One region of the Streptomyces sp. NPDC003379 genome, then DNA from elsewhere that is predicted to be linked to it. Evidence: riboswitches for the same ligand, from Rfam matches in the RefSeq annotation. Region 1 holds a riboswitch; the other holds the start of a gene.
The links. A riboswitch is a leader RNA that binds a small molecule or an ion and turns the genes downstream of it on or off. The one in region 1 is predicted to bind glycine.
Positions count from the first base shown of each region.

Region 2: it holds a riboswitch for glycine, as region 1 does, so the genes downstream of both, gcvP (aminomethyl-transferring glycine dehydrogenase) here and gcvT (glycine cleavage system aminomethyltransferase GcvT) in region 1, are expected to answer to the same signal.

Region 1 covers NZ_JBSFRK010000025.1:68,425-84,125, reverse strand. Annotated here, with positions in the region: gene ACWDVB_RS24420 (ABA4-like family protein) at 1-401, opposite strand, end outside; gene ACWDVB_RS24415 (hypothetical protein) at 398-1,366, opposite strand; gene ACWDVB_RS24410 (MerR family transcriptional regulator) at 1,494-2,141, shown strand; gene leuA (2-isopropylmalate synthase) at 2,411-4,120, shown strand; gene ACWDVB_RS24400 (ABC transporter ATP-binding protein) at 4,126-4,926, shown strand; gene ACWDVB_RS24395 (EF-hand domain-containing protein) at 4,982-5,194, opposite strand; gene ACWDVB_RS24390 (GNAT family N-acetyltransferase) at 5,276-5,935, shown strand; gene ACWDVB_RS24385 (hypothetical protein) at 5,998-6,288, opposite strand; gene ACWDVB_RS24380 (alpha/beta hydrolase) at 6,392-7,993, shown strand; gene ACWDVB_RS24375 (L-serine ammonia-lyase) at 8,003-9,403, opposite strand; gene glyA (serine hydroxymethyltransferase) at 9,563-10,822, opposite strand; gene gcvH (glycine cleavage system protein GcvH) at 10,834-11,214, opposite strand; gene gcvT (glycine cleavage system aminomethyltransferase GcvT) at 11,273-12,406, opposite strand; glycine riboswitch at 12,442-12,565, opposite strand; glycine riboswitch at 12,566-12,671, opposite strand; gene ACWDVB_RS24355 (AAA family ATPase) at 12,815-13,519, shown strand; gene ACWDVB_RS24350 (enhanced serine sensitivity protein SseB) at 13,590-14,369, shown strand; gene ACWDVB_RS24345 (enhanced serine sensitivity protein SseB C-terminal domain-containing protein) at 14,521-15,294, shown strand; gene ACWDVB_RS24340 (ABC transporter permease) at 15,603-15,701, shown strand, end outside.
Region 2 covers NZ_JBSFRK010000017.1:6,178-21,878, forward strand. Annotated here, with positions in the region: gene ACWDVB_RS18455 (FHA domain-containing protein) at 1-416, shown strand, start outside; gene ftsR (transcriptional regulator FtsR) at 461-1,204, shown strand; gene ACWDVB_RS18465 (bifunctional nuclease family protein) at 1,323-1,796, shown strand; gene ACWDVB_RS18470 (MerR family transcriptional regulator) at 1,969-2,583, shown strand; gene ACWDVB_RS18475 (DNA polymerase IV) at 2,629-4,083, shown strand; gene ACWDVB_RS18480 (PRC-barrel domain-containing protein) at 4,722-5,099, opposite strand; glycine riboswitch at 5,243-5,341, shown strand; gene gcvP (aminomethyl-transferring glycine dehydrogenase) at 5,543-8,431, shown strand; gene ACWDVB_RS18490 (DUF5999 family protein) at 8,595-8,801, opposite strand; gene ACWDVB_RS18495 (hypothetical protein) at 9,116-9,715, opposite strand; gene ACWDVB_RS18500 (glutamate--cysteine ligase) at 10,203-11,723, shown strand; gene ACWDVB_RS18505 (substrate-binding domain-containing protein) at 11,767-13,653, opposite strand; gene ACWDVB_RS18510 (CPBP family intramembrane glutamic endopeptidase) at 13,821-14,624, shown strand; gene ACWDVB_RS18515 (PhzF family phenazine biosynthesis protein) at 14,717-15,538, opposite strand.

The DNA.
Region 1 (15,701 bases):
GTACGCAGCGCGAGGAACAGGAGCAGGGCGAACGGCGAGAGGAGGATGGTGAGCACGAGCAGCGGTCCGGTCACCAGCGGGTGCACGCCGAGCCGCCGCGCCTCCCGGTACATCCACTGGCCGAGCAGCAGGTCCCAGGCGATGACCTGCGCCCAGATCGCACCCGCCCCGTTGGCGCGTGCCGTCAGTTCGCGGAAGCCGTCGATGTCGGGGCTGCTGACAGCGGTCCACAGTTCGGGGAGGACCGGGACCGCCATCGCGAGGTAGACGGCGAGTACGGGGAGGACGGTCAGGGGCGACGCGGCCAGGCGGGCGGTCGGGCCCCAGCCGGGCGCGAAGATCATGAGGAGCCAGACCGGGGCGGCCAGCCAGAAGGACAGTTCGAAGAGGGTTCCGGTCATGCCGCGACCTCGATTTCCGTGCGGGTAGAAGTCGTTGGCCCGGTCGGCTTGGGCGGCCCGGTCGGCGTCCGCAGTGCCGCGTACGTCCCCGCGGCCGCGGCGCAGACGATCAGGCCCGCCGCGGTCAGGGTCGCGCCGTCCGGGTGGATCAGCGGCTGACCGCGCAGGGCCTGCCAGGTGACCAGGGCGAAGAGAGCCGCGTACGTTCCCGAGCCGACGAGGACGAGCCGCAGCCGCACCCGCTCGTCGGCGAGGCGGGCGACGCGCGGCGCGAGCGACATGAGGACCATGAGCAGCAGCGGGAGCAGTTGCAGCGCGTGCATGCCGACGAAGTGCGGTATGCGCAGGTCACCGCCGGTCGTCGACCAGCCGGTCAGCGGCATCGCGGGCCCGCCGTCCGGGACGCCCACGCTGTGCGCGCCGACCACCGGGGACTCGCCGCGCCGCTGGCCGACCGCGGGCCGAGTCATCAGGAAACCGATGGCGGCTCCGGCCGGCGCGATGACGACGCCGCAGCGCATCGCCCAGGCGGAGGCCCGGTCGGCGATCCGGGCGCGCAGCAGCAGGATCGCGATGACGACCGTACCGAACCAGAGGATGACGACGGTGACGGCCATGGCGTTGAACAGGGCCTCGTCGAAGGGGGTCTGGTGGTTGAAGTGGCTGCGCTTCCCGCGGACCACCTGCCCGGTGATGATCACCATCTCGATGGTGCTCGTCGCCGCGACGACCGTGCCCGCCCACCATCCGGCGCGCCGTCCTCGGTCGAGCCGCGACAGCATCCAGGCGAGCGAGAGGCCGTACGCGATGAACGAGACCGAGAACTTGAACGGCTTGGCCCAGATCGGCGCGCCCACGAGGACGCGGTCGTCGACCATGAGCCCCACCGCGGAGATGACGGCAAGGACGGCCATCGATGCGGAGAACAGCACCAGGGGGCGGTGCCACGAACGCCATAAGGACATGGGTATCCCCTTGATTGTCGTTGCCTGTTAATAGATAGCGACGCTATCTGCTATCTGATAGCGCCACTATCTATGATGGGAGGCGGGGCTGGCAAGGGGGATCGATGAACAGGAGCGGGAACAGGCTGTGCGTATTGGTGAGTTGAGCCGCAGGACCGGCGTGCCGGTGCCGACGATCAAGTACTACGTCCGTGAAGGACTGCTGCCGCCGGGCGAACTGTCCAGCCCCAACCAGGCGCACTACGACGAGACGCACGAGCGCAGGCTGCGGCTGATCCGCGCGCTGCTGGAGGTGGGCGGGCTGAAGGTGGCCGCGATCGCGGAGGTGCTCGGCGCGGTCGACGACCCGGGCCGGCCGCTGCACAAGGTCCTCGGCGCGGCGGCGGACCGGCTCGGCGGGCAGGGCGCCGCCGAGGACGACGCGGAGGCGGCCGCCGCGAACACCGCCGTCGAACAGCTCATCGAGCGGCGCGGCTGGCGGACACACGAGTCCAACCCCGCCGCCGAGGACCTGTCACGGGCGCTGGCCGCCATGGGCCGGCTCGGGCACGGCGCGTTCACGGAGCTGCTCGACGAGTACGCCGACGCCGCCGAACTCGTCGCCCGCGCCGACCTCGCCTACGTGGGCCGGCGGGTAGCGGTCGAGGACCTCGTGGAGAGCGTCGTGATCGGCACGGTCCTCGGCGAGGCGGTGTTCGTCGCGATGCGGAGGCTCGCGCATGTGGACGCTTCGGCGCGGCTGTACGGGGCTGAACAGGGGGAGGGGCACGCGTAGCCGTCTCGGGGCAGGTCGATCAGGCCTTGCCGAAGGGCGGGCATGAACCTACTGTAGCGCCGTGATCTTCTGCGGGCTCCTCCTTCTCGGCTGCCGCGGCGGGGCCTGAAGCGACCGGCACCCCGCCGCGGGGTGCCGTGCTGCCGGTCTCCCGACCGAGCCCAGGAGCAGATTCTCCCGTGACCACGCCTCCCGTGACCACGCCTCCCATAGCCACGCCTTCCGTCACTGCACCCACGTACGACTGGAACCCCCAGCGCCCCGGCCCCATGCCGCACCACCGCTACCGCCCCTACCAGGAGCGGGTGAACGTCCCCGGCCAGGAGCGAAGCTGGCCGAGTGCCCGGATCGAGCGGGCGCCCCTCTGGGTCCCCGTCGACCTGCGTGACGGCAATCAGGCACTTGCCGAGCCGATGGACACCGGCCGCAAGCGGCGTTTCTTCGATCTGCTCGTCTCGATGGGGTTCAAGGAGATCGAGGTCGGCTATCCGTCGGCCAGCCGGACGGACTTCGAGTTCGTCCGCCACCTCGCCGAGCTGAGCGCACGCGGCGACGGCGCGCTGCCCGACGACGTGACCGTCGTCGTCTTCACGCCCGCCAAGCCCGAGCTGATCGACCGCACCTTCGAGTCGATCGAGGGGCTGCCGCGCGCCGTCGTACATCTGTACATCCCCACCTCGCCGGTCTGGCGCGACGTCGTCCTCGGGCGGTCGCGCGCCGAGGTGTACGACGTCGTCAAGGAGGCCGCCGCGCACATGGCGAGGCTCGCCGACGCGCGGCCGCACGCCGACATCCGCTTCCAGTTCGCCCCCGAGACGTTCAACCTGACCGAGCCCGACTACGTCCTCGACGTCTGCAACGGCCTGACCGAGCTGTGGGACGCGAGCCCCGACCGGCCCGTGACGCACAATCTGCCGGCGACCGTCGAGATCGCGACCCCGAACGTGTACGCCGACCAGATCGAGTACACGCACCACAACCTCGCCCGGCGCGACTCCGTCATCCTCTCCGTCCACCCCCACAACGACCGCGGCACCGGCGTCGCCTGCGCCGAACTCGCCGTCCTCGCCGGGGCCCAGCGCGTCGAGGGCTGCCTGTTCGGCAACGGCGAGCGGACCGGCAACGTCGACCTGGTGACGCTCGCCCTCAACCTCTACGCCCAGGGCGTCGACCCGATGATCGACTTCTCGGACATCGACGCCGTGCGCGAGGTCGTCGAGTACTGCAACCGCCTGCCCGTGCACCCCCGCCACCCCTACGCCGGCGATCTCGTCCACACCGCGTTCTCCGGCACGCACCAGGACGCCATCGGCAAGGGCTTCGCCCATCACGCCCGCCGGGCCGCCGAGCTGGGCGTTCCGGAGAGCGAGGCACCGTGGGACGTTCCGTATCTGCCCATCGACCCCGCTGACATCGGCCGCTCCTACGAGGCCGTCATCCGCGTCAACTCCCAGTCGGGCAAGGGCGGAATGGCGTACCTGCTCCAGACCCGGCACGGTCTCGACCTGCCGCAGGACATGCGGCCCGACTTCTCGCGCGTGGTGCAGGAGGCCACCGACGAGAGCGGTCAGGAGGCGACGGCGAAGGAGCTGTACGAGCTGTTCCGCGCGACGTATGTCGCACCCGGGCAGGACGGTGAGGTGGCGCTGAGCAGCTGGACGGCCGACCGGGCCCCGGACGGCGCGCACCGCTTCATCTGCACCCTCCAAGTAGGCGACAGGACAGGGGACTTCGAGGGCGTGGGCAACGGCCCGCTGTCCGCGTTCGTCGACGCACTCGCCGCCGCCGGGATCACCGTCGACATCCTCGACTACGCCGAGCACGCGGTGCGGGAGGGCGGCGGCAGCGAGGCCGTCGCGTACGCGCGGTGCCGGGTCGGCGGCGCCGTCCGCTGGGGCGCGGGCCTGGACACGTCGGTCCTGACCGCGTCCGTGCAGGCCGTCCTCGCCGCGGTGAACCGGGCGGGGGCCACGCGGTGAGCCCCGTGACCCGAGGGAATTCCCCGCCCGCCGTCCTGCACGCCGACGCCGTCACCGTCGTCCGTGACGGCCGCCCCATCCTCGAAGACGTCACCCTCACCGTCCGCCCCGGCGAGCACTGGGCGCTGCTCGGCGCCAACGGCGCGGGCAAGTCGACCCTGCTCAGCCTCTGCGGCGCCGTCAGCCACCCCACGCACGGCACGGTCGAGGTGCTCGGGCGCCGCCTGGGCAGCGTCGACCTGCGCGACCTTCGGGCGTACGTCGGTCATGTGAACCCGCGCCACCCGCTGCGCTCACCGCTGCCGGTCCGTGACGTGGTCCTCACCGGGCTGACCAACAGCACCGAACCGGTGCCGCGTCGGCATCCGACGCCCGAGCAGGAGGAGCAGGCCGACCGCCTGATCGACCTGCTGGGCCTCGCGCACCGCGCCGACGCCCGCTGGCCCACGCTCTCCCAGGGCGAGCGCGGCCGCACGCTGATCGCGCGCTCCCTGATGCCGAGGCCCCGTCTGGTGCTGCTCGACGAACCGGCCACCGGCCTGGACCTCGCCGGACGGGAACGCCTGCTCGACAGCCTCGACACCCTGCGCGAGACCCACCCGGAACTCGCCACGGTCCTGGTCACGCACCACCTGGAGGAGCTGCCCGCCGGCACCACCCACGCGCTGCTCCTGCGCGACGGCCGCGCGCTCGCCTCCGGCGAGGTGGGGGACGTACTGACGAGCGACCGGATCAGCAAGTGCTTCGACCATCCTGTGCGGCTGGAGCGCAGGGAGGGACGCTGGAGCGTGCGGACGCACCGCTGAGGGATACGACGGAGGGGCCCGGCGCGCAGAATGCGCCGGGCCCCTCCACGCACGACTACTTGTTCAGGCTCGCCCAGAACTCGTCAAAGGACAGCCGCTTGTCCGCGTTGCTGTCCTTCGTGCCGATGACGGCCTCGGCCACCGTCTCGGTCATGTAGAAGTCGCCCATCTTGGCCATGGCGCTCTTCCACTCGGCCGCCGTGATGAAGCCGTCGCCGTCCGCGTCGAACTGGTCGAACGTCTTGCGCGCTTCCTCGATGTCCGCCACCGGATCCACCCCTTCTTGGTGCAGTACTGACGGGGGTTAGGGTAACGGCCGTCCCGGGACCAGATCACAAGGAGTACGCCCATGGCCAGTGCCTCTGCCGAGCTCGGGGCCGTCCTCGACGCCGCCGCACGCGGCGATTTCCCGCCACCGGACGGCTCCACCACCGTCGTACCGCAGTCCGGCCACCGCGACGCGGGCGTGATCGCCTTCACGGCGCACTCCGTCGTCTTCACCGACGAGGACCCCGGGTGGGTGCGGTCCACGCTCGCCTCGCTCGACTGCGATCCGCTGGCGGCCACCATGAGCGCGCGCTTCCACGGAGCCTTCCTGGAACGGACGGGACGTACGACGGACACCATCGACCTCCTGACCGCCGCCACCGCCCGGCCCGGCGCCCCCGACCCGCGCCTGGAGCTGCGCGAGCTGGACGACCCGGACCACCCGCGCGTCGTCCGGGCCCGCAAGCGCCGCGACGACGTACGGGTGTGGTCGGCGGCGGGCGGCGGTGTGCTGGTCCTCGGCCGGGGCGTCGCGGGCCGCTGGGAGACGTCGATCGAGGTCGAGGAGGACGTACGCCACCGGGGCCTCGGCCGCGCGCTGGCGAGCGCGGCACGGCACCTCATACCGGACGGGGACGTGGTCTGGGCGCAGCAGTCACCGGGCAACGCGCGCAGCGTACGGGCGTTCCAGGCGGCGGGGTACCGGCCGGTGGGCTCGGAGGCGTTGTTCTTCGCGCCCTGAGCCACGCGATGGTCGCACCGCAGCCACAGCCCTTCGTCACCTGGAGCCACTCAGCAGCCCCTTTACAGTCGCCCCGCCGTTCCCCCGCAGCCGCAGCCGCAGCCGCAGCCGCAGCCGCAGCCGCAGCCCGCCCGCAGCCCGACCCGCAGCTCCAGCCCCATCCGCAGCCCCGCCCGTCGCCGCAGCCGTAGCCCGGACCGCAGCTCCAGCTCCGCCCGTCTCCGCGCCCGCAGCCCGTCGCCGCAGCCGTAGCCCGGCCCGTCGCCCCACCCGTCGCCCCGCCCGTCGCCGCAGCCCGACCCGCAGCTCCAGCCCCATCCGTAGCCCCACCGCAGCCCTGCCCGTCGCCCCACCCGCAGCCCCGTCCAGCGCCCCACCCGCAGCCTCAGCCCCGCCCCGCCGCCGCAGCCACCCCCACCGCCCCGCCGCCCCCCAGGCCCCCAGGAAGAGCCCCCCTTGAACCTCGCAGCCCGTCTCCGCCACCCCGTACCCCTCGCCCTGGGCGCCCTCACCACCGCGCTGGCGCTCGGCGGCTGTAGTGCTGCTGGGAACGGGGCGGGCGTGGGCGCGGGTGGGGACAAGGCGGCGGTCGGCGCGCGCATCGACCCCGCCGACCGGCCCGGCCTCAAGCGCTTCTACGGACAGAAGCTGACGTGGCACCGGTGCGGCGACGGCCTCCGTTGCGCCCGCCTCACCGTGCCCCGCGACTACGCCCACCCCGAGAACGGCAAGACCTTCGTCCTGCCGGTGGCGAAGGCGGCCACGGCGGCGCCCGGCGAACGCATCGGCTCGCTCGTCTACAACCCGGGCGGGCCGGGCGCCTCCGGAGTGAGCGACCTCACGTCGGACAGCGGCGAGGTCTTCAGCGCCGAGGTGCGCGCCCGCTTCGACATCGTCTCCTTCGACCCGCGGGGCGTAGGCGGCAGCCGACCCGCGGTGAAGTGCGCGGAGGCCGACGACGAGGACGGGTCGGACGACACCCCGGACCCCATCAGCCCCGAGACCCGTGACCAGCGCGACCGCGCCCTCGCCGTGGCGCACGCCGACGCCCTGGCGTGCGTGAAGGGCAGCGGCGGCATCCTGCGCCAGGTCGGCACCGAGGACGCGGCCCGCGACATGGACGTCCTGCGCGCGGCCCTCGACGACCGGAAGCTGACCTTCCTCGGCTGGTCCTACGGCACGAGCCTCGGTACCTCGTACGCCGAACAGTTCCCGCACCGCGTCCGCGCCCTGGCCCTGGACGGCGCCATCGACCCCTCCTTGACCTGGTCGGAGCGGGCCATCAGCCAAGGCTCGGGCTTCCGCAGGGCCGTCGGGGACTACACCGAGCACTGCGCGGACATCGCGGGGGACAGCTGCCCCGGCGCCACTCCGGAGGAGATATCGGAACTGATCGACGAACTGTACGAGAAGGCGGCGCGCGAGCCGCTGCCCGTCACCGACGACACGGCGTACGAAGTGGACGCGCGGACGCTGCTCGACGTCGTCACGGCCGCGATGTACAGCCCGGAGGACGACTGGGAACCCCTGTCCGACGCACTGCGCGAGGCCGCGGACGGCGACGCCACCCGCATCGCCGACCTGGCCGAGGACACCAGCACGGACACCACCACCAGCACCGCCACCAGTTCCAGGACCAGCGCCGACAACGAGGACGAGGCCCTCCTCGCCGTCAGCTGCCTGGACACGCCCCACCCACGCGGCGTCCGCCCCTACTGGGACGCCCTCGCCGCCGCCGACAAGGCCGCGGGCGTCTACGGCACGTCAAGCGTCGTCGACGAACTCACCTGCAAGGACTGGCCCGCCGGCACCCAGCACCCGCACCGCGTCCGCGCCCAGGGCGACCTCCCGCCGGTCCTGGTCGTGGGCACCACGGGCGACCCGGCGACGCCGTACGAGGAGGCGGAGAGCCTCGCGGACCAGTTCCCCGGCGGCATGCTCCTGACGTACGAGGGCGTGGGCCACACCGCGTACGGCCGCGGCGACGGCTGCGTCACGGACGCGGTGGACGACTACCTCATCGACCTGAAGCGGATCCGCCCCGACACGACCTGCTAGTCCAGCTCCTCAGCACTCGATGATGTTCACCGCGAGCCCACCCCGAGCCGTCTCCTTGTACTTGACGCTCATGTCGGCGCCGGTCTCCTTCATGGTCTTGATGACCTTGTCGAGGGACACCTTGTGGGAGCCGTCGCCCCGCATCGCCATCTTCGCGGCCGTCACGGCCTTCACGGCCGCCATGCCGTTGCGCTCGATGCACGGGATCTGCACGAGGCCGCCGACCGGGTCGCAGGTCAGGCCGAGGTTGTGCTCCATGCCGATCTCGGCGGCGTTCTCGACCTGCTCGGGGGAGCCGCCGAGGACCTCGGCGAGGGCGCCCGCGGCCATGGAGCAGGCCGAGCCGACCTCGCCCTGGCAGCCGACCTCGGCGCCGGAGATGGAGGCGTTCTCCTTGAAGAGCATGCCGATCGCGCCCGCCGCGAGCAGGAAGCGGACCACGCCCTCGTCCTTCTCCTCCTGGGAGGAACCGCCGGGCACGAAGTTCATGTAGTAGTGCAGGACGGCCGGGATGATGCCCGCCGCGCCGTTCGTCGGGGCGGTCACGACGCGGCCGCCCGCGGCGTTCTCCTCGTTCACGGCCATGGCGTAGAGAGTGATCCACTCCATCGAGCGGGCCTGCGGATCGCCCTCGGCGCGCAGCTGGCGGGCCGAGTTCGCCGCGCGGCGGCGGACCTTCAGGCCGCCCGGCAGGATGCCCTCGCGGGACATGCCGCGGGAGACGCACGCCTGCATGACCCGCCAGATGTCGAGGAGGCCCTCGCGGATCTCCTCCTCGGTGCGCCAGGCCTTCTCGTTCTCCAGCATCATGGCGGAGATGGACAGCCCGGACTCCTGGGCGAGCCGCAGCAGCTCGTCGCCGGTGCGGAAGGGGTACTTGAGGACGGTGTCGTCCGGCACGATCGGGTTCTCGCCCGCCGCGCCCTCCTGGTCCAGCACGGTCTCGTCGACGACGAAGCCGCCGCCCACGGAGTAGTACGTCTTCTCCAGGACGAGGGCGCCCTCACGGTCGTACGCGAAGATCGTCATGCCGTTGGCGTGGTACGGCAGCGCCTTGCGGCGGTGCAGGACCAGGTCCTCGTCGAAGTCGAAGCCGATCTCGTGCACGCCGAGGAGGTTGAGGCGTCCGCTGCTCCTGATCTCGTCGACGCGGCCGTCGGCGCTCTCCACGTTCACCGTGCGCGGCGACTCGCCCTCCAGGCCGAGCAGGACGGCCTTCGGGGTGCCGTGCCCGTGGCCGGTCGCGCCGAGCGAGCCGTACAGCTCGGCCCGTATCGCGGTGGTGTGGGCCATGAGGCCCTCGTTCTTGAGGCGGCTCGCGAACATGCGGGCGGCGCGCATCGGGCCGACCGTGTGGGAGCTGGACGGGCCGATGCCGATCGAGAACAGGTCGAAGACCGAGATGGCCACGGAGGACTCCAAGGGTTATTGGTAGACGCCGTTGTCTGCCGGGGTGGTGCAGAAATCAGGGCGTGCGCCGGGCATGAGCGGGGGCACCGCGCTCACTGTGTTCACTTCCAGTGTGCGTGGTGCCCCGAAGTTACGTACGAAGGGAAGCGTACGAAACCACTACAGGTTGGGGTACAGGGGGTGTTTGTCGGCCAGAGCCGAGACCCGGGCCTTCAGGGCCTCCGCGTCGAAGCCCGGCTTGAGGGCCTCGGCGATGATGTCGGCGACCTCGCGGAAGTCGTCCTCCTGGAAGCCGCGCGTGGCGAGCGCCGGGGTGCCGATCCGCAGGCCCGAGGTGACCATCGGGGGGCGCGGGTCGTTCGGGATCGTGTTGCGGTTGACCGTGATGCCGACCTCGTGGAGGCGGTCCTCGGCCTGCTGCCCGTCCAGCTCGGAGTCGCGCAGGTCCACCAGGACCAGGTGCACGTCCGTGCCGCCGGACAGGACGTCGACGCCGACGGCCTTGGCGTCGTCCAGGACCAGGCGCTCGGCCAGGATGCGGGCGCCGTCCAGGGTGCGCTGCTGGCGCTCCTTGAACTCCTCCGAGGCCGCGACCTTGAAGGAGACGGCCTTCGCCGCGATCACGTGCTCCAGCGGGCCGCCCTGGAAGCCGGGGAAGACCGCGGAGTTCAGCTTCTTCGCGAAGTCCTTGTTGCGGGCCAGGATGATGCCGCCGCGCGGGCCGCCCAGCGTCTTGTGCGTGGTGGAGGTCACCACGTCCGCGTACGGCACCGGGTTCGGGTGCAGACCGGCGGCGACGAGACCGGCGAAGTGCGCCATGTCGACCCACAGGTACGCGCCGACCTCGTCGGCGATCCGGCGGAACTCGGCGAAGTCCAGCTGACGCGGGTAGGCGGACCAGCCCGCGATGATCACCTTGGGGCTGTTCTCCTTGGCCAGGCGCTCGACCTCGGCCATGTCGACCAGACCGGCCTCGTTCACGTGGTACGGGACCACGTTGAACTGCTTGCCGGAGAAGTTCAGACGCATCCCGTGGGTGAGGTGCCCGCCGTGCGCCAGGTCGAGGCCGAGGATCGTGTCGCCGGGCTGGGCGATCGCGAAGAGGGCGGCCTGGTTGGCGGAGGCGCCGGAGTGCGGCTGGACGTTGGCGTACTCGGCGCCGAACAGCTCCTTGACGCGGTCGATCGCGAGTCGCTCGGTGACGTCGACGTGCTCGCAGCCGCCGTAGTAGCGGCGGCCGGGGTAGCCCTCGGCGTACTTGTTGGTCAGGACGGTGCCCTGGGCCTCCATGACGGCGACCGGAGCGAAGTTCTCCGAGGCGATCATTTCGAGGGTCGACTGCTGGCGGTGGAGCTCGGCGTCGACGGCGGCGGCGACGTCCGGGTCCAGCTCGTGGAGAGGGGTGTTCAGAAGCGACATCGGGGAGATCCTTAGCTGCCGGAGAACTCGGTGTACTCGTCCGCGGAGAGCAGGTCCTTCGGCTCCTCCGTGGTCCGGACCTTGAAGAGCCAACCACCCTCGAACGGCGCGGAGTTCACCAGCGACGGGTCGTCCACGACGTCCTGGTTGGCCTCGACGACCGAGCCGGTCACCGGGGAGTACAGGTCGCTGACCGACTTGGTCGACTCCAGCTCGCCGCAGGTCTCGCCCGCCGTCACCGTGTCACCGACCTCCGGAAGCTGCACGAAGACGACGTCACCGAGCGCGTTGGCCGCGTGCTCCGTGATGCCGACCGTCGAGACGCCCTCCTGGGCGTCCGACAGCCACTCGTGCTCCTTGCTGTAACGCAGCTGCTGGGGGTTGTTGCTCATGACCTGAATTCTCCTGTACGCGGGTGGGTGCTGCGGAACGGGAAAGATGTGCGGGGGGTCACTTCTGACGCTTGTAGAACGGCAGCGCCACGACCTCGTACGGCTCGTGGGTGCCCCGGATGTCCACGCCGACGCCCGGGGTGCCCGGGGCGGCGTGCTCCGCGTCGACGTACGCCATGGCGATCGGCTTGCCCAGCGTCGGGGACGGGGCGCCGGAGGTGACCTCGCCGATGACCTTGCCGTCCGCGACCACGGAGAAGCCCGCGCGCGGGACGCGGCGGCCCGCGGCGACCAGGCCGACGAGCTTGCGCGGCGGGGCGGACTCGGCGCGCTCGGCGGCGGCCGCGAGTGCCGCACGCCCCACGAAGGCCTCCGCCTGCGACGTCTTCTCGAACTTGACCACCCGGCCGAGCCCGGCGTCGAACGGTGTCAGCTCGGCGGTCAGCTCGTGCCCGTACAGCGGCATGCCCGCCTCAAGGCGCAGCGTGTCGCGGCAGGACAGCCCGGCCGGGACCATGCCGACGGGGGTGCCCGCCTCCATGAGCGCGTTCCACAGCCTCTCGGCGTCACCGGGAGCGACGAACAGCTCGAAGCCGTCCTCGCCGGTGTAGCCCGTGCGGGCGATCAGCGCGGGGACGCCCGCGACGGTGCCGGGCAGGCCCGCGTAGTACTTCAGACCGTCCAGGTCGGCGTCCGTCAGGGACTTCAGGATGCCGGGGGACTCGGGGCCCTGGACGGCCAGCAGCGCGTACGCGTCGCGGTCGTCGCGGACCTCTGCGTCGAAGCCGTCGGCGCGGGCGGTGAGCGCGTCCAGCACGACCTGCGCGTTGGAGGCGTTGGCGACCACCATGTACTCGGGGGACTCGGCCGCACCGAGGCGGTAGACGATCAGGTCGTCCAGGATGCCGCCGTCCTCGGCGACGATCATCGTGTAGCGGGCGCGGCCGACACCGACGGAGCCGATGTTGCCGACCAGGGAGAAGTTCAGGAAGTCGGCGGCCTCGGGGCCGGTGACGGTGATCTCGCCCATGTGGGAGAGGTCGAAGAGACCGGCCTTGGCGCGCACGGCGTTGTGCTCGTCGCGCTCGCTGCCGTACCGCAGCGGCATGTCCCAGCCCGCGAAATCGGTCATGGTCGCGCCGAGCGCCCGATGGACGCCATCGAGTGCGGTCAGACGGGGGGCAGTGCTCATGAAGGGAACTCCCAGGGCATGACGGGCGAGGTCGATCCTCCCCATCTGTCATCGGAACCTGAGAGGTTCGCCGGGAGCGTCCCGATCTTCGAGAGGATCGAGGGCCCGGCTTGCACCTTGGGTGGGGCCGACGGCTGCCGGCCCGCTTTTCAGATGTGCCTCGCCCGCGCGGTACGGGGCCTGAGAGATTCAAGGGAGGGACTTGCTCCTTCGGCGCCCCAGCACGTCGTACGACGGCTGCCGGGGACTCTCCCGCGCGGATTCAAACGGCCGGTATGGAGTTGGCGGGCACATCATTGCACGCGGCTCGGGCCAGGGGGACCGGTGGTCCGACTCGCGGTCAGGGAATTCCCTTGTGCCGCATTACCTTCTCTTTACACTTGCCGGGGAAAGCAGTACGTGACCGCTATGGGGAGGCCGATCACGGTGCGCAGCAGGACGAGTGTGTACGCCACGACCAGTTACGCCACGACCGCTGGAGTGGCGCTGCCGAAGCAGGCCGCCGCCCCGGTCCGGGAGGGCTGCGGCCCGCACCCGGTGGCCGTCGTCCGCGATCTGCGGCAGCGGGCCGGCCACAGCCCGTACCGCCTCACCTTCGACGAGGGCGACCTGGTCGTCGTCTCAGGGCTGCCCGGTGGCGGAAAGTCGACGCTGATGCGGCAGGCCGTGACGGGCCCCCGCATCGACTCCCAGGACACCCGGGACCGCTGGGCCCGCCGCATGCCCCGCCTGCTGCCGTACGCGGTCTACCGCCCCCTGGTCCGCCTCGCGCACTACGCGGGCCTGCGCCGCGTCCTGCGCTCCGGGGCCGGCGTCGTCGTACACGACTGCGGCACCCAGCCCTGGGTGCGCCGCTGGCTCGCCCGCGAGGCCGCCCGGCGCGGCAGGACACTGCACCTGCTGCTGCTCGACGTGCCCGCGGACACCGCCCTGGAGGGCCAGCGCGAGCGCGGCCGGGGCGTGTCCCGGTACGCCTTCGCGCGCCACCGCAGAACGGTCGGCCGGCTGGTCGGCGCCGCCGAGCGCGGCGACCTGCCGCGCGGCTGCGGCTCGGCGGTGCTCCTGGACCGTGCGGCGGCGCAGGTGCTGCGGGGGATCGCCTTCGACCGCTGAGGGCGGCCGACGTTAGGGTTCAGCCGCAGGCAGAGGGCAGGCAGAGCGGTCGCGAGCAGGGGTTGGACAGATGGACTTTCCGGCGCAGGCACACGCCCATCCGTACGGCGGATGGCCGGGCAACGAACTCGAAGAGGTCCTCGCGGCCTCCCTCGGCGGCCCCGCGTCGGCGGGCGCCCGGATCGTGGAGGTCCTCGGGCGCAGCCAGATATGGATCCCGCTGCCGAACGGCGGCGGCCCCGACAGCGGCACCCTGGACCTGCCGACCCTGGAGATCGACGGGCAGGCGTACGTCCCCGTCTTCACCTCCGAGCAGCAGTTCCGCCAGGCCCTCGGCGGCGCGGCGGACCGCATGGGCTGCACGGTGGCGCCCGCCGTCGAGTTCGCCCGCGGGCTCCCGCCGCAGCTGGGCATCGCGCTGAACCCGGACGGCACCGTCGGGGTCCCGCTGCCGCCGCCCGCCGTCGCCGAGCTCTGCCGGGCCGGACGCACCCCGCTGGACGGGCCCGCGGCCGGCGGCCGTGTCCGCCTCTTCGAGCCGGACTGGAAGCAGGACCCCGTCGACTTCCTGGCCGCCGCGGGCAGCGAGTTCGAGGCGACGGGCGTCGTGCTCACCGCGCGCCGCTGCCTGGCCGCCATCGAGACGGACGAGCCGACCCTCTTTGTCGGCGTGGAGCTGTCCACGTGGGAGGGCGCCGCCCGTGACCTGCCGATGGAGGCCCTGGGCCGCGCCCTCGGCCGGGTCCCGGTGGGCTGGCCGGTGAACCTCGTCCTGCTCGACGTGGCGCAGGACCCGGTGGGCGACTGGCTGCGCGCGAAGGTGCGGCCGTTCTACCAGCGGCAGCCCTGAGCCCGTACCGGTCCGCGCGAGACGTCGGGCGAGACCCTGGGCGAGACGCTGAGGCGCGTACGTCAAGTCCGCGCCCAGATCGCCGCTTAAGCTGGTTCCATGGCCCGGCCGGGCACATGTTCTCGGGTTCGTGGTGAAGGGGCGGTTACGGGTGAGTGCGTCGGGCACGGCTGCGGCCGGGCAGATCGAGCAGATGCTGCGCCAGGTGACGCCGGGGCGTTACGACGCGTACGAGGCACTGCTGCGCGCGCTCGCCGCCGACCAGGTGTGGATGCTGCTCTGGCACGGCCAGGCCGGCTCCCCCGACGCCCAGTACGGGAACATGGAGGTCGAGGGCCTCGGCTACGCCCCCTGTGTGACCTCCGCCCAGGAGCTGTCCGCCAGTGGCTGGAACCGCAGCTATGAAGTGGTGCGCGGCATCGACGTCTCCCGCACCCTCTACCCCGACCACTACGGCCTGTGGCTGAACCCGCACGCCCCCGGCGGCGGCGTCGGCATCCCCTGGCTCGATCTGCGCCGCATCGCCACGGGCCTGGACCTGCTGCCCGCGGGACCGCTCAGGCTCACCGAGCCGAGCATCGAAATCCCCCAGTTCTACGCCCTGTTGACGCAGAACGCGCACCGCACCCCCGCCGTCCGCTCGCTGCGCCGCGCCTGGGTTCAGCCCGCGCTCGGCGCGCCGTATCTGGCCATCGGCCTCGACGTGTACGACACGTCGCCGCCGTCGGTCGACGCGGTGCGCGCGATGATGCAGCAGTCCATCGCCGCCGTCCCGGAGGGCCTGCCGGTCTCGACCGTAGCGATGTCCGACGACTACGATCCGGTCGCCATGTGGCTGCGCGCCAACGCCCGCCCGTTCTACGACCGCGAGGCCCAGGCGGCCCCGGCGCCCGCGGGGGGATACGGCTACCCCGCGCAGTACTGACCGGTACTGAGCAGCGCGAACGGCGACGATGTCCGTTCTGATGCAGGTGGGGCCCTATGGACCCCCGTGCAGTCCTGCACCCCAAGTGCCCCGTGTTCGCCCCTCGTTCACTCGCGTCCGCATAACGGAACACCTCGATCAGCATCACGGTTGCGCATCCATTCCCCGTCAAGTCTGGTAACAGATCACGACGTGGATGAAGACTCCCGCTCCAGGGGCTTTCGCCCCCTGTGTACGACGGACTGATCACGTCGCTACAGCGGCAAGTGCGGGCCGGTCACCACCGGTTGAGAGGGGTCCCTGCCACGATGACGGCACCATTGCATGACACACCTGCGGACGCGGACCCGACCGAGGACGTCGCTTCCGCAGTTGGTGCAGGGGTGAAGAAGGTCGAGGGCCGTTCC
Region 2 (15,701 bases), on a different contig from region 1:
TCTCCATCTCGGGCCTGGAGGCCTACGACGCGGAGACGACGGGGCAGACCCCGTCTCCCGCGCTCTCTCCGGAGGCGCAGGCCGCCGTCGACGCCCTGCCGCTCGGCTCGGCGCTCCTGGTCGTGCGCCGCGGGCCGAACTCGGGCAGTCGTTTCCTGCTCGACGGCGAGCTGACCACGGCGGGCCGTCACCCGCAGAGCGACATCTTCCTGGACGACGTGACGGTGTCGCGTCGCCACGTGGAATTCCGTCGCGTTCAGGACGGTTCCTTCACCGTCGCCGACGTGGGCAGCCTGAATGGCACGTACGTCAATCGGGAGCGCATCGACTCCGTCGCGCTGTCGAACGGCGACGAGGTGCAGATCGGTAAGTACCGGCTGGTCTTCTACGCGAGCCAGCGCAGCGTCGGCATCTGACCCTCCCCCCGGGCTCCGTCCGGGGGCACCCCCATGGAAGGTCCATGCTTCAAACACCGAGGGGCGGTGCCGGCACCGGCACCGCCGCCGCGGACCGTCGACTGATGAGCATCGGCACCGTGCTGAACATGCTGCGCGACGAGTTTCCCGAGGTCACGATCTCCAAGATTCGTTTCCTGGAGTCCGAGGGGCTCATCGAGCCGCAGCGCACGCCTTCCGGCTACCGGAAGTTCAGCCCGCAGGATGTCGAGCGGCTCGGTCACGTCCTCAGGATGCAGCGGGACCACTATCTGCCGCTCAAGGTCATCCGTGAGCATCTGGAGGCGCTGGAGCGCGGCGAGCGGGCTCCGCTGCCCTCTCCGGGGCGCCAGCGGGACAGCGGCGGCGTCGAGGGCCCGGGCGAGGCCGAGGAGCCGACGGCGGCCCGTGTGGGCCGTGACGAGCTGCTGGCCGTCGCGGAGATCGACGAGGGGCAGCTCGCCGAGTGGGAGACATACGGGCTGGTCGCACAGCTGCCGGACGGCGGTTACGACGCGGAGGCCGTCACGGTCGCCTCGCTCGTCGTCGAACTCGGCCGGTTCGGAATCGAGCCACGCCATCTGCGGGCCATGAAGGCCGCCGCGGATCGGGAGGCGGGGCTCGTCGACCAGGTGGTCGCGCCGCTGCGGCGGCACCGCAATCCGCAGACCAGGGCCCATGCCGAGGCCCGTACCAAAGAACTGGCGGGTCTCACCGGGAGGCTGCATTCGGCCCTCGTGCAGACCGCGCTCGGGGTCAGACTGCCCTGATTCCGCCCTGACACTGCCCGATTCAACGGGCACTCGGAGGGCACTCGCGGAGTCCCCGACCGGTACTCGGCGGGTGCCCGACTACCCAAACCTGCCGGCCACGTCCTAGGGTTGCTGTGTGAACGAGCTCGACGTCGTAGGTGTCCGGGTCGAAATGCCCTCCAACCAGCCGATCGTGCTCCTGCGTGAAGTGGGAGGCGACCGGTACCTCCCCATCTGGATCGGTCCAGGTGAGGCGACCGCCATCGCTTTTGCACAGCAGGGCATGGCACCCGCACGGCCGCTGACCCACGACCTGTTCAAGGACGTGCTGGACGCGGTGGGCCAGGAGCTCTCCGAAGTGCGCATCACGGACCTGCGAGAAGGGGTCTTCTACGCCGAACTGGTCTTCGCCAGCGGGGTGGAGGTGAGCGCGCGGCCATCCGACGCCATAGCGCTTGCGCTGCGCACCGGGACGCCGATCTACGGCAGTGACGGTGTCCTGGACGACGCCGGCATCGCGATCCCGGACGAGCAGGAGGACGAGGTGGAGAAGTTCCGCGAGTTCCTCGACCAGATCTCGCCCGAGGACTTCGGTACCAACAGCCAGTGAGGCGCCGCTCCCGGCGGCCCGTTTCGGGCCATTCGGCTAGCCTTTCCCCGCGGCAAGGTACGGGAAACCACTCTCAGGGTGATTATCACTCGGCGTGGCGAGTGTGGCGATCGTTGACGAGCCCCTGGTGACTGCCTACCGTCGTGCAGGCAGGTCAAGGACGGAGGTCGGCGTGAGAAGCAGCGGCGACGGTACGGCGGTGGGTGGTCCGTACGCGTTTCACGGCAGCGCGGCCGATCACTCTCCGAAACCGGTGGCGGTCCAGGGGAGCGGGGACGCGACGTCCGAGAATTCCGAGCAGATCGGGTACCGCGGTCCGACCGCGTGCGCGGCCGCGGGCATCACGTACCGGCAGCTCGACTACTGGGCCCGGACGGGCCTGGTCGAGCCCAGTGTGCGTGCCGCCGGTGGCTCCGGTACCCAGCGGCTCTACAGCTTCCGGGACGTCGTCGTCCTGAAGGTCGTCAAGCGGTTCCTGGACACCGGGGTATCGCTGCAGAACATCCGTACGACGGTCCAGCATCTGCGGGAGCGCGGGTTCCGTGATCTCGAGCGGATGACGCTGATGAGCGACGGGGCGACGGTGTACGAGTGCACGTCGTCCAGCGAGGTCCATGAGCTGCTCCAGGGCGGCCAGGGGATCTTCGGGATCGCCGTGGGTGTGGTGTGGCGTGACGTCGAGGCGGCGCTGTCCCAGCTGCACGGGGAGCGCGTCGACACCGGCGAGACGCTCGTCGGGCACAACCCCGCCGACGAGCTGGCCAGGCGGCGCAACAGGGCGGTCTGAGCCGTCGGTGGGGCATTGTCAGTGGCGTAGGGCAGCATCGGAGATGTGAGAAGCGCGCCGACGATTCTGCATCTGGACATGGATGCCTTTTACGCGTCCGCCGAGCAGGCCGCGAAGCCGAGTCTGCGCGGGAAGGCCGTCGTGGTGGGCGGCCTCGGGCCGCGGGGTGTCGTGGCCACCGCCAGCTATGAGGCGCGGCGGTTCGGTGTGCACTCGGCGATGCCGATGGGGCAGGCGCGGCGGCTGGCGCCGAACGCCGCCTATCTCGTCCCGCGCTTCGGGCTGTACCGCGAGGTCAGTGAGCAGGTGATGGCGCTGCTGCGGGAGCTGTCGCCGCTGGTGGAGCCGCTCAGTTTGGACGAGGCCTTCGTGGACCTGGAGGCGGGTGGTGTCGCCGACGACGAGGCGTCGGCCAGGGCGGTGGGGGAGCGGCTGCGGGTGGACATCAGGGCTGCGACCGGGCTGACGGGGTCGGTGGGGCTCGCCGTGTCCAAGATGGTGGCGAAGATCGCCTCCGAGGAGGCGAAGCCGGACGGGCTCGTGCTGATAGCGCCGGGGACGGAGCGGGCGCTGCTGGGCCCGATGTCGGTGCGTACGTTGCCCGGGGTGGGGCCGGCCACCGGGGACCATCTGCGGCGGGCCGGGATCACCACGGTCGAGGAGATCGCGGAGGCCGGGGAGGACGAGCTCGTACGGCTGCTCGGGAAGGCGCACGGCGTGTCGCTGTACGCGATGGCGCTGGCGCGCGACGAGCGGCCCGTGGTGGCGGAGCGGGACACGAAGTCGGTCAGTGTCGAGGACACGTACGACGTGGACATCCACGACCGGGTGCGGGTCAGGACGGAGGTCGCCCGGCTCGCGGACCGGTGTGTGCAGCGGCTGCGGGAGGCTGGGCACTCGGGGCGGACCATCGTGTTGAAGGTGCGGCGGTTCGACTTCTCGACGCTGACGCGGTCCGAGACGCTGCGGGGCCCCACGGATGACCCTGGGGTGGTGCGGGAGGCCGCTGCGCGGCTGTTGGAGTCCGTGGACACCACGGGAGGGGTGCGGCTGCTCGGGGTCGGGGTCACGGGGCTCGCCGACTACACGCAGGAGGACCTTTTCGCGCAGGCACAGGCGCAGGCGGAGGCGCTGGCGCTGGCTGCGGTGGAGACAGGGGCCGAGGCGGATGAATCGGTGCCCGGGGAGGCGGTGCCCGGGGAGCAGCCGGAGGTCGGCGGGAGCGCCGAGGAGCCGGTGGTGCCCCCGGAGCGGCGGTGGGCGGCCGGACACGATGTGCGGCACGCCGAGTACGGGCACGGCTGGGTGCAGGGGAGCGGCCTGGGCCGGGTCACGGTTCGCTTCGAGACACCGGGGTCGGAGCCGGGGCGGGTACGGACATTCAGCACGGACGACCCGAAGCTGACACCGGCCGAGCCGTTGCCGCTGGTGGGGGTGCGGGGCGAGGGGGCGGTGGTGGCTACTGGAGTGGGGGGTGTGGGCGCTGGGGAGTCAGGCTGAGGCGAAAGGGCGGACGGCGAGGGGAGGGCAGTTTCGGTGGCGCTGTCGGCCAGGGTCGGGCGGCGGGGTGGCCGCAGGGAGCGTCCGGGCCTGCCGGCGGGGTTGGCGGTAGGAGCAGTCCAGGCGTGCTGGGCCTGTCGGCGGGGTGTGGGGTCAGGGCGGGTCTGGGCGTGCCGGGCTGCTGGCCGGGTGTGGTGCCAGTGCGGGGCCGGGGCTGCCAGGTCTGCTGGCGGGGTGTGGGGTCAGGGCGGGTCTGGGCCGCGCTAGGTCTGTCCGTGGGTGTGGGGTCAGGGCGGGTCTGGGCGTGCCGGGCTGCTGGCCGGGTGTAGTGCCGGTGCGGGGCCGGGGCTGCCAGGTCTGCTGGCGGGGTGTGGGGTCAGGGCGGGTCTGGGCGTACCGGGGCTGCTGGCGGGTGTGGGTCAGGGTGGGTCTGGGTGCGCTAGGTCTGTCCGTGGGTGTGGGGTCAGGGCGGGTCTGGGCGTGCCGGGCTGCTGGCCGGGTGTGGGGCAGTGCGGGGCCGGGGCTGCCAGGTCTGCTGGCGGGGTGTGGGGTCAGGGCGGGTCTGGGCCGCGCTAGGTCTGTCCGTGGGCGTGGGGTCAGGGCGGCTCCGGGCGGGCCGGGGCTGCTGGCGGGTTGGGTCAGGAGGGGTCCGGGTCTGTTAGGTGGCCGAAGTCGTGGTCGGGGGGTGGGGGGTGGGGGAGTGTGGTGTCCAGGCCGTAGTGGTGGTAAAGCTGGAGTTCCTGGGCGGGGGAGAGATGGCGGCCCACGCCGAAGTCGGGGGCGTCCTTGATCAGGGCGCGGTCGAAGGGGATGCGGAGGGTACCGTCGTCGACCAGTTCGCTCGGTTCGAGGGGGACGAAGGCGTCGCGGCTGAAGAGGCCCGTGCGTATGGCGGCCCACTCCGGTGCACCGGTGGCGTCGTCGAGGTAGATCTCGTCGATCGTCCCGATCTTGGCCCCGTTCCGGTCGAACGCCTTGCGGCCGATCAGGTGGCGCGGATCGATGTCGGTCTGCACGGGCCCTCCAGCTGGTCGCGGGTCTCCGATGTGGGCATAACTCATCTTTGTCCGCTCGTACTCCCTACGTAAGAGCACTTCGGGGCAGGCGGCCACTCGAGGGAACGGCTGTGGTCCTCGCTGGTAGGCTGACGGACGGCTGCTGACCCCGTGCGGGAGAGCTCTCCGGGTCACGATTCCGGAGGCGCCGAAGGAGCAAATCCTCCCCGGAATCTCTCAGGCACCCGTACCGCACGGACGAGGTCACTCTGGAAAGCAGGGCGGGCGTACGGGCGGGCACGTTCGGATCCCTTCCTCACCGACGGTGAAAGTCGGACGGCGTCTACGCAGGACGTAGGTGTCGCCCGGTGAAGCTCTCAGGTTGAGATGACAGAGGGGGAGGCCGTCCGGGTACCCACGCCGTGGTACCCCTCGTAGGTCGCGCAGACCAGGAGGCCTCCGCAATGACTGCCACCAATCGCATCCCGCTCTCCGAGCTCGAACAGGGCATCCCCTTCGAGCAGCGGCACATCGGGCCCGATGCGGAAGCGCGGGCCAAGATGCTCGCCCAGGTCGGGTACGGCTCGCTCGACGAGCTCACGGCCGCCGCGGTGCCGGATGTGATCAAGAACGCCGAGGCGCTGAAGCTGCCCGGCGCCCGTTCCGAGGCCGAGGTTCTCGCCGAGCTGCGCTCGCTCGCGGACCGCAATCAAGTTCTCGATTCGATGATCGGGCTCGGGTATTACGGGACGTTCACACCGCCCGTCATTCTGCGGAACGTCATGGAGAGCCCCGCCTGGTACACCGCCTACACCCCGTACCAGCCCGAGATCTCGCAGGGACGCCTTGAGGCGCTGCTCAACTTCCAGACCATGGTCGCCGAGCTGACCGGTCTGCCCACCTCGGGGGCCTCGCTACTCGACGAGGGCACCGCCGCCGCCGAGGCCATGGCACTGTCGCGGCGCATGGGGAAGGTCGAGGACGGCGTCTTTGTCGTGGATGCCGATGTGCTGCCGCAGACCATCGCCGTCATGCAGACCCGTGCCGAGCCCACCGGCGTCGAAATCGTCGTCGCCGACCTGAGCGAGGGCATTCCGGCCGAGGTCGCCGAGCGCGGTGTCGTGGGCGTGCTGATGCAGTACCCCGGCGCCTCCGGTGTCGTACGCGACATGAAGCCGCTGATCGACCAGGCGCACGAGCTCGGTGCCGTCGTCACCGTCGCCGCCGACCTGCTCGCCCTGACGCTGCTCACCTCGCCCGGTGAGCTCGGCGCGGACATCGCGGTCGGGACGACGCAGCGCTTCGGTGTGCCGATGGGATTCGGCGGGCCGCACGCCGGTTACATGGCGGTGCGCGAGAAGTTCGCGCGCAGCCTGCCCGGACGGCTCGTCGGTGTCTCCGTCGACGCCGACGGCAACAAGGCGTACCGGCTCGCGCTGCAGACCCGTGAGCAGCACATCCGCCGCGAGAAGGCCACGAGCAACATCTGCACCGCGCAGGTGCTGCTGGCGGTCATGGCCGGTATGTACGCCGTCTACCACGGTCCCGACGGGCTCAGGGCCATCGCGCGGCGCACCCACCGGTACGCGACACTGCTCGCCGCGGGCCTGACAGCCGGTGGCGTCGAGGTCGTCCACGGCGCGTACTTCGACACGCTGACCGTGCGCGTGCCCGGCAGGGCCGGCGAGCTGGTCTCGGCCGCACGCGAAGGCGGCGTCAACATCCACCGGGTCGACGCCGACCACATCTCGCTCGCCTGCGACGAGACCACCACGCGCCAGCAACTGGCCGCCGTGTGGGGAGCCTTCGGGGTGGAGGCCGACATCGAGGCGCTCGACGCATCCGTCTCCGACACGCTGCCCGAGGGCCTGCTGCGTACGGACGACTACCTCACGCACCCGGTCTTCCACCAGTACCGCTCCGAGACCTCGATGCTGCGCTACCTGCGCAGGCTGGCCGACCGCGACTACGCGCTCGACCGGGGCATGATCCCGCTGGGCTCCTGCACCATGAAGCTCAACGCGACCACCGAGATGGAGCCGGTCACCTGGCCCGAGTTCGGGCAGCTGCACCCCTTCGCGCCCGCCCAGCAGGCGCAGGGTTACCTCACCTTGATCCGTGAGCTGGAGGAGCGGCTGGCCGAGGTCACCGGGTACGACAAGGTCTCGCTGCAGCCCAACGCCGGGTCGCAGGGCGAGCTTGCCGGTCTGCTCGCCGTACGCGGGTACCACCGGGCCAACGGCGACGAGCAGCGCACCGTCTGCCTCATCCCGTCCTCCGCGCACGGGACGAACGCGGCGAGCGCCGTCATGGCCGGCATGAAGGTCGTCGTCGTGAAGACCGCCGATGACGGTGAGATCGACATAGAGGACCTGCGCGCCAAGATCGAGAAGCACCGCGACGAGCTGGCGGTGCTGATGATCACGTACCCCTCGACGCACGGTGTCTTCGAGGAGCACGTCGCCGACATCTGCGCCTCGGTGCACGAGGCCGGCGGTCAGGTGTACGTCGACGGCGCCAACCTCAACGCCCTGGTGGGGCTCGCCAAGCCGGGGCACTTCGGGGGCGACGTCTCGCACCTGAACCTGCACAAGACCTTCTGCATCCCGCACGGCGGCGGCGGCCCCGGCGTCGGCCCGGTCGGTGTGCGCGAGCACCTCGCGCCCTACCTGCCCAACCACCCGCTGCAGCCCGCCGCGGGCCCCGACACCGGTGTCGGTCCGATCTCCGCGGCGCCGTGGGGTTCCGCCGGGATCCTGCCGATCTCCTGGTCGTACGTACGTCTCATGGGCGGCGAGGGGCTCAAGCGGGCCACGCAGGTCGCGGTGCTCTCCGCCAACTACATCGCCAAGCGCCTGGAGCCGCACTACCCGGTGCTCTACACCGGTCCCGCCGGGCTCGTCGCGCACGAGTGCATCATCGACCTGCGGCCGCTCAGCAAGGCGACGGGCGTCAGCGTCGACGACATCGCCAAGCGGCTCATCGACTACGGCTTCCACGCGCCGACCATGTCGTTCCCCGTCGCGGGGACGCTGATGATCGAGCCGACGGAGAGCGAGGACCTGATCGAGATCGACCGGTTCTGCGAGGCGATGATCGCCATCCGCCGGGAGATCGAGAAGGTCGGCTCCGGCGAGTGGTCCGCCGACGACAACCCCCTGCGGAACGCGCCGCACACCGCGGCCGCGCTCGGCGGCGAGTGGGAGCACGGCTACAGCCGCGAGGAGGCCGTCTTCCCGGCCGGTGTCGCCGCGTCGGACAAGTACTGGCCGCCGGTTCGCCGTATCGACCAGGCGTACGGCGACCGGAACCTCGTCTGCTCCTGCCCGCCGCTGGATGCCTACGAGGACTGATGGCGGGCGCCCGTGCGGTACGGGCATGCGTCGGGGCCGGTTCGGAGAGTTCTCTCCGGGCCGGCCCCTCGGTCGTTCCGCTGTGCGGTTGTTCGGTGCTGCGTGATGCTGGGTAGTGCTGCGTAGTGCTGGTCGTACGTCCGTGCGGGTGTGCCGGTGGTGATCAGGCGGCCGTCATGATCTGGTCGGTGCCCAGCGGTCGGTGCGGGGCGATGATCTGGCCGTCCGGCAGCAGCTCACCGGTGTCCTCGAAGAGCAGGACGCCGTTGCACAGCAGGCTCCAGCCCTGCTCCGGGTGGCTCGCCATGAGGAGCGCGGCTTCCCGGTCGGCGGAGTCGGCTGTCGGGCACGGTGGTTGGTGCTGGCACATGGAAGGGTTCTTTCGCTGCGGTGAGATGGCTGTGACGTCAGTCCTGTGGCTCGATGCGGTATGCATAACCGCCCCCCCCGTTGTAGTCGGTCCGGTCCCAGTGTTGCCCCACGGGCGTCAAACCGCAGGGATTTTGCTGCAGCGGTTCCTACTGCTTAATGACGTATCACCCGCCCGGACGGTTCACCCCAACTCCAGTGTCTCTTCGGGTGGTTCGGTCTGGCCCGTCCGGGCTAGTCCACCTGGGTGGGGGCAGCGCGATGCCCCGCCGCCAAGGGCGGCGGGGCACGTGCGACAAGAGGGGTGTGGCGACGTCAGGCGGGCGAGCCGAGCAGGGGCGACGGCGTCAGGCGATGGGCGAGGACCGGGAGCAACTCGGCGACGCGGTGCGGGCGGTGGGCCGCGATGCCGGGCGGGGCCGGCGCGAGGGGTACGAGCAGGTCGGTGGGGGAGAGGGGGGCCTCGGTGCCGTTGTCCGTGCAGTCGCGGTGCAGCCAGAGCGTGAGCATATAGAGCTCGGGTACGGAGAGCAGCCGGGGCTGGCAGGGCATCGGCATGGCCTCGGCGTGCCGCAGGGCCCGTTCGGTGGAGGCGATGTAGGGGCCTTCGAAGAAGTGCGAGAAGGCCCAGCCGTCGGGGGTGAGCATCGTGTCCGCCGCGGCGAGGGCGCGCTCCCCGCAGCGGATCATGAAGCGCCAGCCGGCGAGGCGAGTGGGCGCGGCGCCCTCGGGAATGGTGCCCTCTGGAGTGGTGCGGCCCAACACGTGCACGGGCAGCGGGAGTTCGGGGCTCACGGAACCCTGGGCGGCACGCAGGGACGGGGTGCGGGCCTCGCGTACGGCTGTGGGGGAACCGAGTGCCGCGAGAACGCTGCGCAGGGCGGGGGCGGGGGCAGGGAGGACGTGCAGCGGCATGGTGGGTCGCCTCTCTCATTCGACAGGCACGGTGGAGCGGGGGCAGGTGCGTGACGGCGCTGTCAGCTCTGGGTCAGAGGGGCGGGGGCCGGGGGACCGCGAGCGCCAACTCTCTGCCTAGAGTGCGGAGTTTATACGAGCCGTGTTCGAACCATGTTTCATCTAGACGCGGTCGATATTGCGGGCAAGGCGTTATCAGGTCGTCTTTACGAGGGTTTTATCACGATTTCACGTGGGCGTCACTTCGGTGACCTCGTATTCCGCAAGTCGAGCGGTCGGCCGATTCCCGTCGGTGCTTTTGACCAGGCACTTCGGAAGGGAATCTTCACCGTGCCGCATGCCCGGCGAATGTGCCTGGCGGCAGCGGTACCGAGCGTACTGTCCGGTGGGCCGCCATGGGGCGTTATCGATCACATTGCCTGGGCATCATCCCCCGTACACAGCAGCGGCCGGGCCCTTGGCTGCCCATTCGAGGAGGGACACTTCGATGGGGGAGAAGGTCGTGGCGGGCGCGTTCGACCTGTCCGATCGGCACCAGTACCGCAGGAAGCTCCGGGAGTGCCTCACGGGGCTGGACCGACTGTTGGAGGAGGAGCGGTTCGATCGGCCCAGGAATCTGATGGGCATGGAGATCGAGCTGAATCTCGCCGGGCCCGACGGACTGCCGAGAATGTTGAATGCGCAGGTTCTGGAGCGCATCGCGAGCCGGGATTTCCAGACGGAACTCGGAATGTTCAATCTGGAAGTGAACATTGCCCCGCACCGGCTCGGCGGACGCGTTCTCGACCGGCTCGCCGAAGAAGTACGCACCGGTCTCAACTATGCCCACAGAAAAGCGAACGAGCTGGACGCGGGCATCGTCATGATCGGCATACTCCCGACGCTGAACAGAGCCGATCTGGTCTCCGCGAACCTCTCCGACGTGGACCGCTACGCCCTTCTGAACGAGCAGATCGTGGCGGCGCGCGGTGAGCGTTTCGCCCTCGACATCCAGGGCGTGGAACGGCTGACCTGCACATCGACGTCGATAGCGCCCGAAGCGGCGTGCACGTCCGTGCAGTTGCACCTCCAGGTCACCCCGGGCCGGTTCGCCGATGTGTGGAACGCGGCGCAGGCCGTCGCCGCGGCGCAGATCGCCGTGGGCGCCAACGCGCCGTTCCTGTTCGGCCGTGAGCTGTGGCGCGAGTCGCGGCCGCCGCTCTTCCTCCAGTCCACCGATACGCGACCGCCCGAGCTGCAGGTCCAGGGGGTGCGGCCGCGGACCTGGTTCGGTGAGCGGTGGATCACCGGGCCGCTTGAGCTCTTCGAGGAGAACCTGCGGTACTTCCCCGCGCTGCTGCCCCTGATGGACGCCGAGGACCCACTGGGCGTCCTCGACGCGGACGGGGTGCCGAGGCTCGGCGAACTCGTCCTGCACAACGGCACCGTGTACCGCTGGAACCGCCCGGTGTACGGCATCGCCGACGGTGTCCCGCATCTGCGCGTCGAGAACCGCGTGCTGCCCGCCGGGCCCACCGTCACCGATGTCATCGCCAACGTCGCCTTCTACTACGGGCTCGTGCGGGCGCTCGCCGAGGAGGCCCGGCCCGTGTGGACCCGGCTGCCCTTCGAGGCCGCCGCCCAGAACTTCGACGTGGCGTGCCGCCACGGCATCGACGCCCGGCTGCGGTGGCCGCGGCGCGGCAGGCTCGGCGGCACCGTCGAGCTGCCGGCCGTCGACCTCGTACGCGATGAACTGCTGCCGCTCGCGGCCGCCGGGCTCGACGCGTGGGGCGTGGAGCGCGCCGACCGGGAGCTGTACCTCGGGGTGATCGAGGAGCGGTGCCGGCGGCGGGTCAACGGCGCGTCGTGGCAGGCGGCGACGTACCACCGTGCCCTGGAGGGCGGGCTCACCAGGGAGGCGGCGCTGGCCGCGACCACTCAGAGCTACTGCCGGCTGATGCATGAGGGCGAGCCGGTGCACACGTGGCCGGTGGGGCTTTTCGCGTCGGCGGTGCCTACGGGCTGAGGCCGCGGGCGGGCAGGGGCGGGCGTGGTCCTGTCGGCCGGGGTCAGCCCTGGTTGCTGCCGGCCTCCATGATGGCCTTGAGGATGACCGCGTGGATCTGCGCCGGGTCGTCGACCTGGTGGCCGGAGCCGCCGGTGGCCGCGGCGATCTGCTGGACCTCGTCCTTGTCCGCGTCGGGGCCGACGGCGATCGCGATGATCGGCACCGGCTGCTCGCGTTCGGAGAGGTCCTCCAGCTGTGCGATGAGGGAGCTGCGCGAGATGCTCCCGGGGTCCTGATTGACGCCGTCGGTCAGGATCACGAGGGCGTTGAACTTGCCGCTCGCATACGTCGACCTGGCTTCCTTGTAGGCGGCGAGCGTGGTGTCGTACAGGCCGGTGGCGCCGCCCGGCACGGGCTGCAGATCGCTGAACGCCTTCGAGAGCCTGTCGCGGTGCGTCGCGCCGCCCTTGCGGTCGCCGAGCCGTTCGGTCGGCTGCAGCTTGCGGTAGTCACGGGCGCCGTCGAGCCGGGTGGCGAACTCCCACAGGCCGATCTCGTCCTTGTCCGTGAACCCCGTGAGGGCCCGGAGCAGCGAGCCCTTGGTGACCTCCATACGGGACTGGGCGCGGCCCGGCACCAGTTGGCGCATGGACTCCGAGGCGTCGACGACCGTGCTGAGCCGGGCGCTCTGCACGGTGATCGTCCACATGCCGAGCGTCTCCTGGATCTGCTTGTCGGAGGGCGGCTCGGTGGCCTCGCCCGCGTACGGCTGCGGGGTGCGGCCTCCGGCGGCGGTGACGAGCTTGTCGGAGGGCTGGTCGGGGTCGGTCCTGAACCCGTGCTCCGTCAGGATCCTCCGGCCGTCCTCGTCGCTGAACATCGTCATGAAGCGCAGCGCCGCGCGGCTCGTGTCGGTGGACATCTTGTCGTCCGCGACCAGCGTGTACGGGTAGTCCAGCTGCGGCGTGCCGTCCTTGGGGTAGAAGAGGTCGAGGCGGCGCCCCTGGCCCGCCGACGCGTTGTGCGTGAACGACGCCTGCTCGGAGAGGATCAGCACCTGGTTGCGGTGGGGGGCGCCCTTCCCGGCGCCCGTGTTGGCTTTGGTGCCTCCCGTGCCTCCCGTGCCTCCCGTGCCTCCCGTGCCTCCCGTGCCTCCCGTGCTTCCCGTGCTTCCCGTGCCTTCGGAGCCTTTGGTGGTGCTTGATTCCTCGCGGTCCAGGGTGTCCAGGAGCTGGCCGTCGCTGTCGGAGGTGCGTGTGGACAGGGCCTTGGCCATGGCGGCGGCCTGGGTCTCACCGTCCTTGCCGCCGTGCTTCTTCGCGGACGCGCCCAGCTTGGCGAGCGCGAGCAGACCGGTCGCGCTGCGCGCCGGGTCGGCGGCGCCGAGGCGAGGCTTGCCGTCCTTCATGGTGGCGGCGGTCAGCTCCGGCCAGTCGTACGTCTTTCTGGGCCAGCCCAATGACTCGGCGGCGGTCGGCAGCATGGCGATGCCGACCGGTGACGAGGCGATGTTGCCCGTGGGGGAGACCTTCGTCTGCTTGGTGCCGAGCCCGACGCGCTGCACCCACAGGTCGGAGTCGGGGACCCATACGTCGTACACCGGATCGCCTTTGCCGGCCCGCAGCTCGTCGGCGACCTTGTACGAGTCACGGGCGGTGACGCGTACGTCGATGCAGTGCCCGTCCGAGGTGATCTCCTTCTCGCGGGCGTCTTCGGCGGCGGCGCGAAGGGCGGGGGTCACATCGGGAGCGGCGACGACGTCCAGACGTACGGCGTCGTCGTCGCAGGAGCCGCCGAGGGAGAGCACTCCGCTGCGCACCGCCGCCGCCGCGCCTCCCGCGACCACGAGAACGAGAGCCGCGGCGACGGCGACCGTGCGGCCACGGGCGCGCGGCCGGGGGTCGGGTGCGCCCGTCCCCTGTTCATCGGGCAAGCTGTGACGTCCCATGGCGGTGGTGCCCCTCCTTGAGTGATGAAGCAAGGAAAGAGGGGGCGGTACGCCCGGAACCGGCGGCCTTCCCCCTCGGCCTGTCGCACACGATTTTCGTAACTTCTTTCGAGACCCTAGCGGGACGAGGATGGGGATGAGGCGGGATTACTCAACTGGAGGCGTCAGTGCAAGCGGAGCCGGGGCCGATGGCCGGTTCTTTTCCCACGGACAAGCTGTCGCGGCGAACGCTGCGGGACGAGACGCTGCTCGTCCTTGCCCTCTCGCTGGGGGCGAGCGGCGTGTCCGCGCTGATCAGCTTTGTCGGGTCGGTCACCAGACCGGGCGGTCTGAAGGACCAGGCGGCCACGATGAACGCGTCGGCGGCGCCGGGGCGGCCATGGCTTGATCTCGCGTGGCAACTGTTCGGAATCACCAGCGCGTTGGTACCGGTCGCGCTCGTCGCGCACCTCCTGCTGAGGGAGGGGGCGGGCTTCCGGACCATCGGGTTCGACCGGGCGCGGCCGTGGCCGGACCTGGGGCGCGGCACGGTGATCGCCGCGGTGATCGGCAGTACCGGGATCGCCTTCTATCTCGCGGCCCGAGGGCTCGGCTTCAACCTGACGGTGGTGCCGGAGGCGCTGCCCGACGTGTGGTGGAAGTACCCGGTCCTCGTGCTGTCCGCGGTGCAGAACGCGGTTCTGGAGGAAGTGATCGTCGTCGGCTATCTGCTGCGCAGGCTTGGGCAGTTGGGGTGGACGCCGATGGCCGCGCTGGTGGGCAGTTCGGTGCTGCGCGGCTCGTACCACCTGTATCAGGGCATCGGCGGGTTCGTCGGGAACCTGGCCATGGGTGTGGTCTTCGCGCTGCTCTACCGCAGGTGGGGGCGGGTCGGGCCGCTGGTCGTGGCCCATTCGCTGCTGGATATCGGGGCGTTCGTCGGGTACGCGCTGCTCGCGGGGAAGGTGGGGTGGCTGCCTACGCCTTCGTGAGGGTGGGGCAGGGGGGCGATTCGGGGGGTGGCTGTGGGGACGTACGGATTTCTCGTACGTCCCCACAGTGCTGTACGCGGACGGGGTCGCCGTCAGGCGAAGAGCTCGCCCTCGATGACCGTGACCGCGCGGCCCGTCAGGAGGGTGCGCTCGCCGCGCAGCTCCGTGTGGACCAGGCCGGTGCGGGGCGAGGCCTGGAGTCCTGTCAGCTCCGTGCGGCCGAGGCGCTCGGACCAGAAGGGGGCGAGGGCCGTGTGGGCGCTGCCCGTCACGGGGTCCTCGTCGATGCCGACGCGGGGGAAGAAGCAGCGCGATACGAAGTCGTAGCCGCCGGAGGGGTCTTCGGCTCGGGCCGTGGCGATGATGCCGCGCTTGGAGTGGCGTACGAGGGCCTTGTGGTCCGGGGTGAGCGCCCGCACCGTCTTCTCGTCGGCGAGCTCGACCAGCAGGTCACCGATGTGCCGGCCGGTGTCGTACGCGGCGAGCGGCTCGGCGCCCAGGGCTTCGCCGACGCCGTCGGGCACGTCGGCCGCGGTGAGCGGGGCGGTCGGGAAGTCGAGGGTGAGGTTGCCGTCCTCATGAGCGGTCGCCGTGAGGACGCCGCCGCGCGTGGCGAAGCTGACGGGGCCGGTGGCGGCGCCGGTGGTGTGCAGGACGTGAGCGGTGGCCAAAGTGGCGTGTCCGCACAGGTCCACTTCGGTGGCCGGTGTGAACCAGCGCAGGGCCCAGTCCGCCTCGCCGCCCTCGGGGAGACGGTGGGCGAAGGCGGTCTCGGCGTGGTTGACCTCCCTGGCCACGTGCTGCAGCCAGGTGTCGTCGGGGAAGGCATCGAGGAGCAGGACCCCGGCCGGATTGCCGGCGAAGGGGCGGTCGGTGAAGGCGTCGACGATGCGGATGCGGTGGGAAGTCGGCATAGGGCTGACGGTAGAGGGCTGCGGAGCGGTCGGGGTAAGGCCAATTGGGAGGGAGTGGACTGGGGGGTGGCTTGTGGGGGTGGTGGGGTGCGGGGTGGTGGGCTGTGAGGTTGCGGCCTGGGGGGTCTGCGGGGTCGCGGGCTGCGGGGGTGGGGTCGGCTAG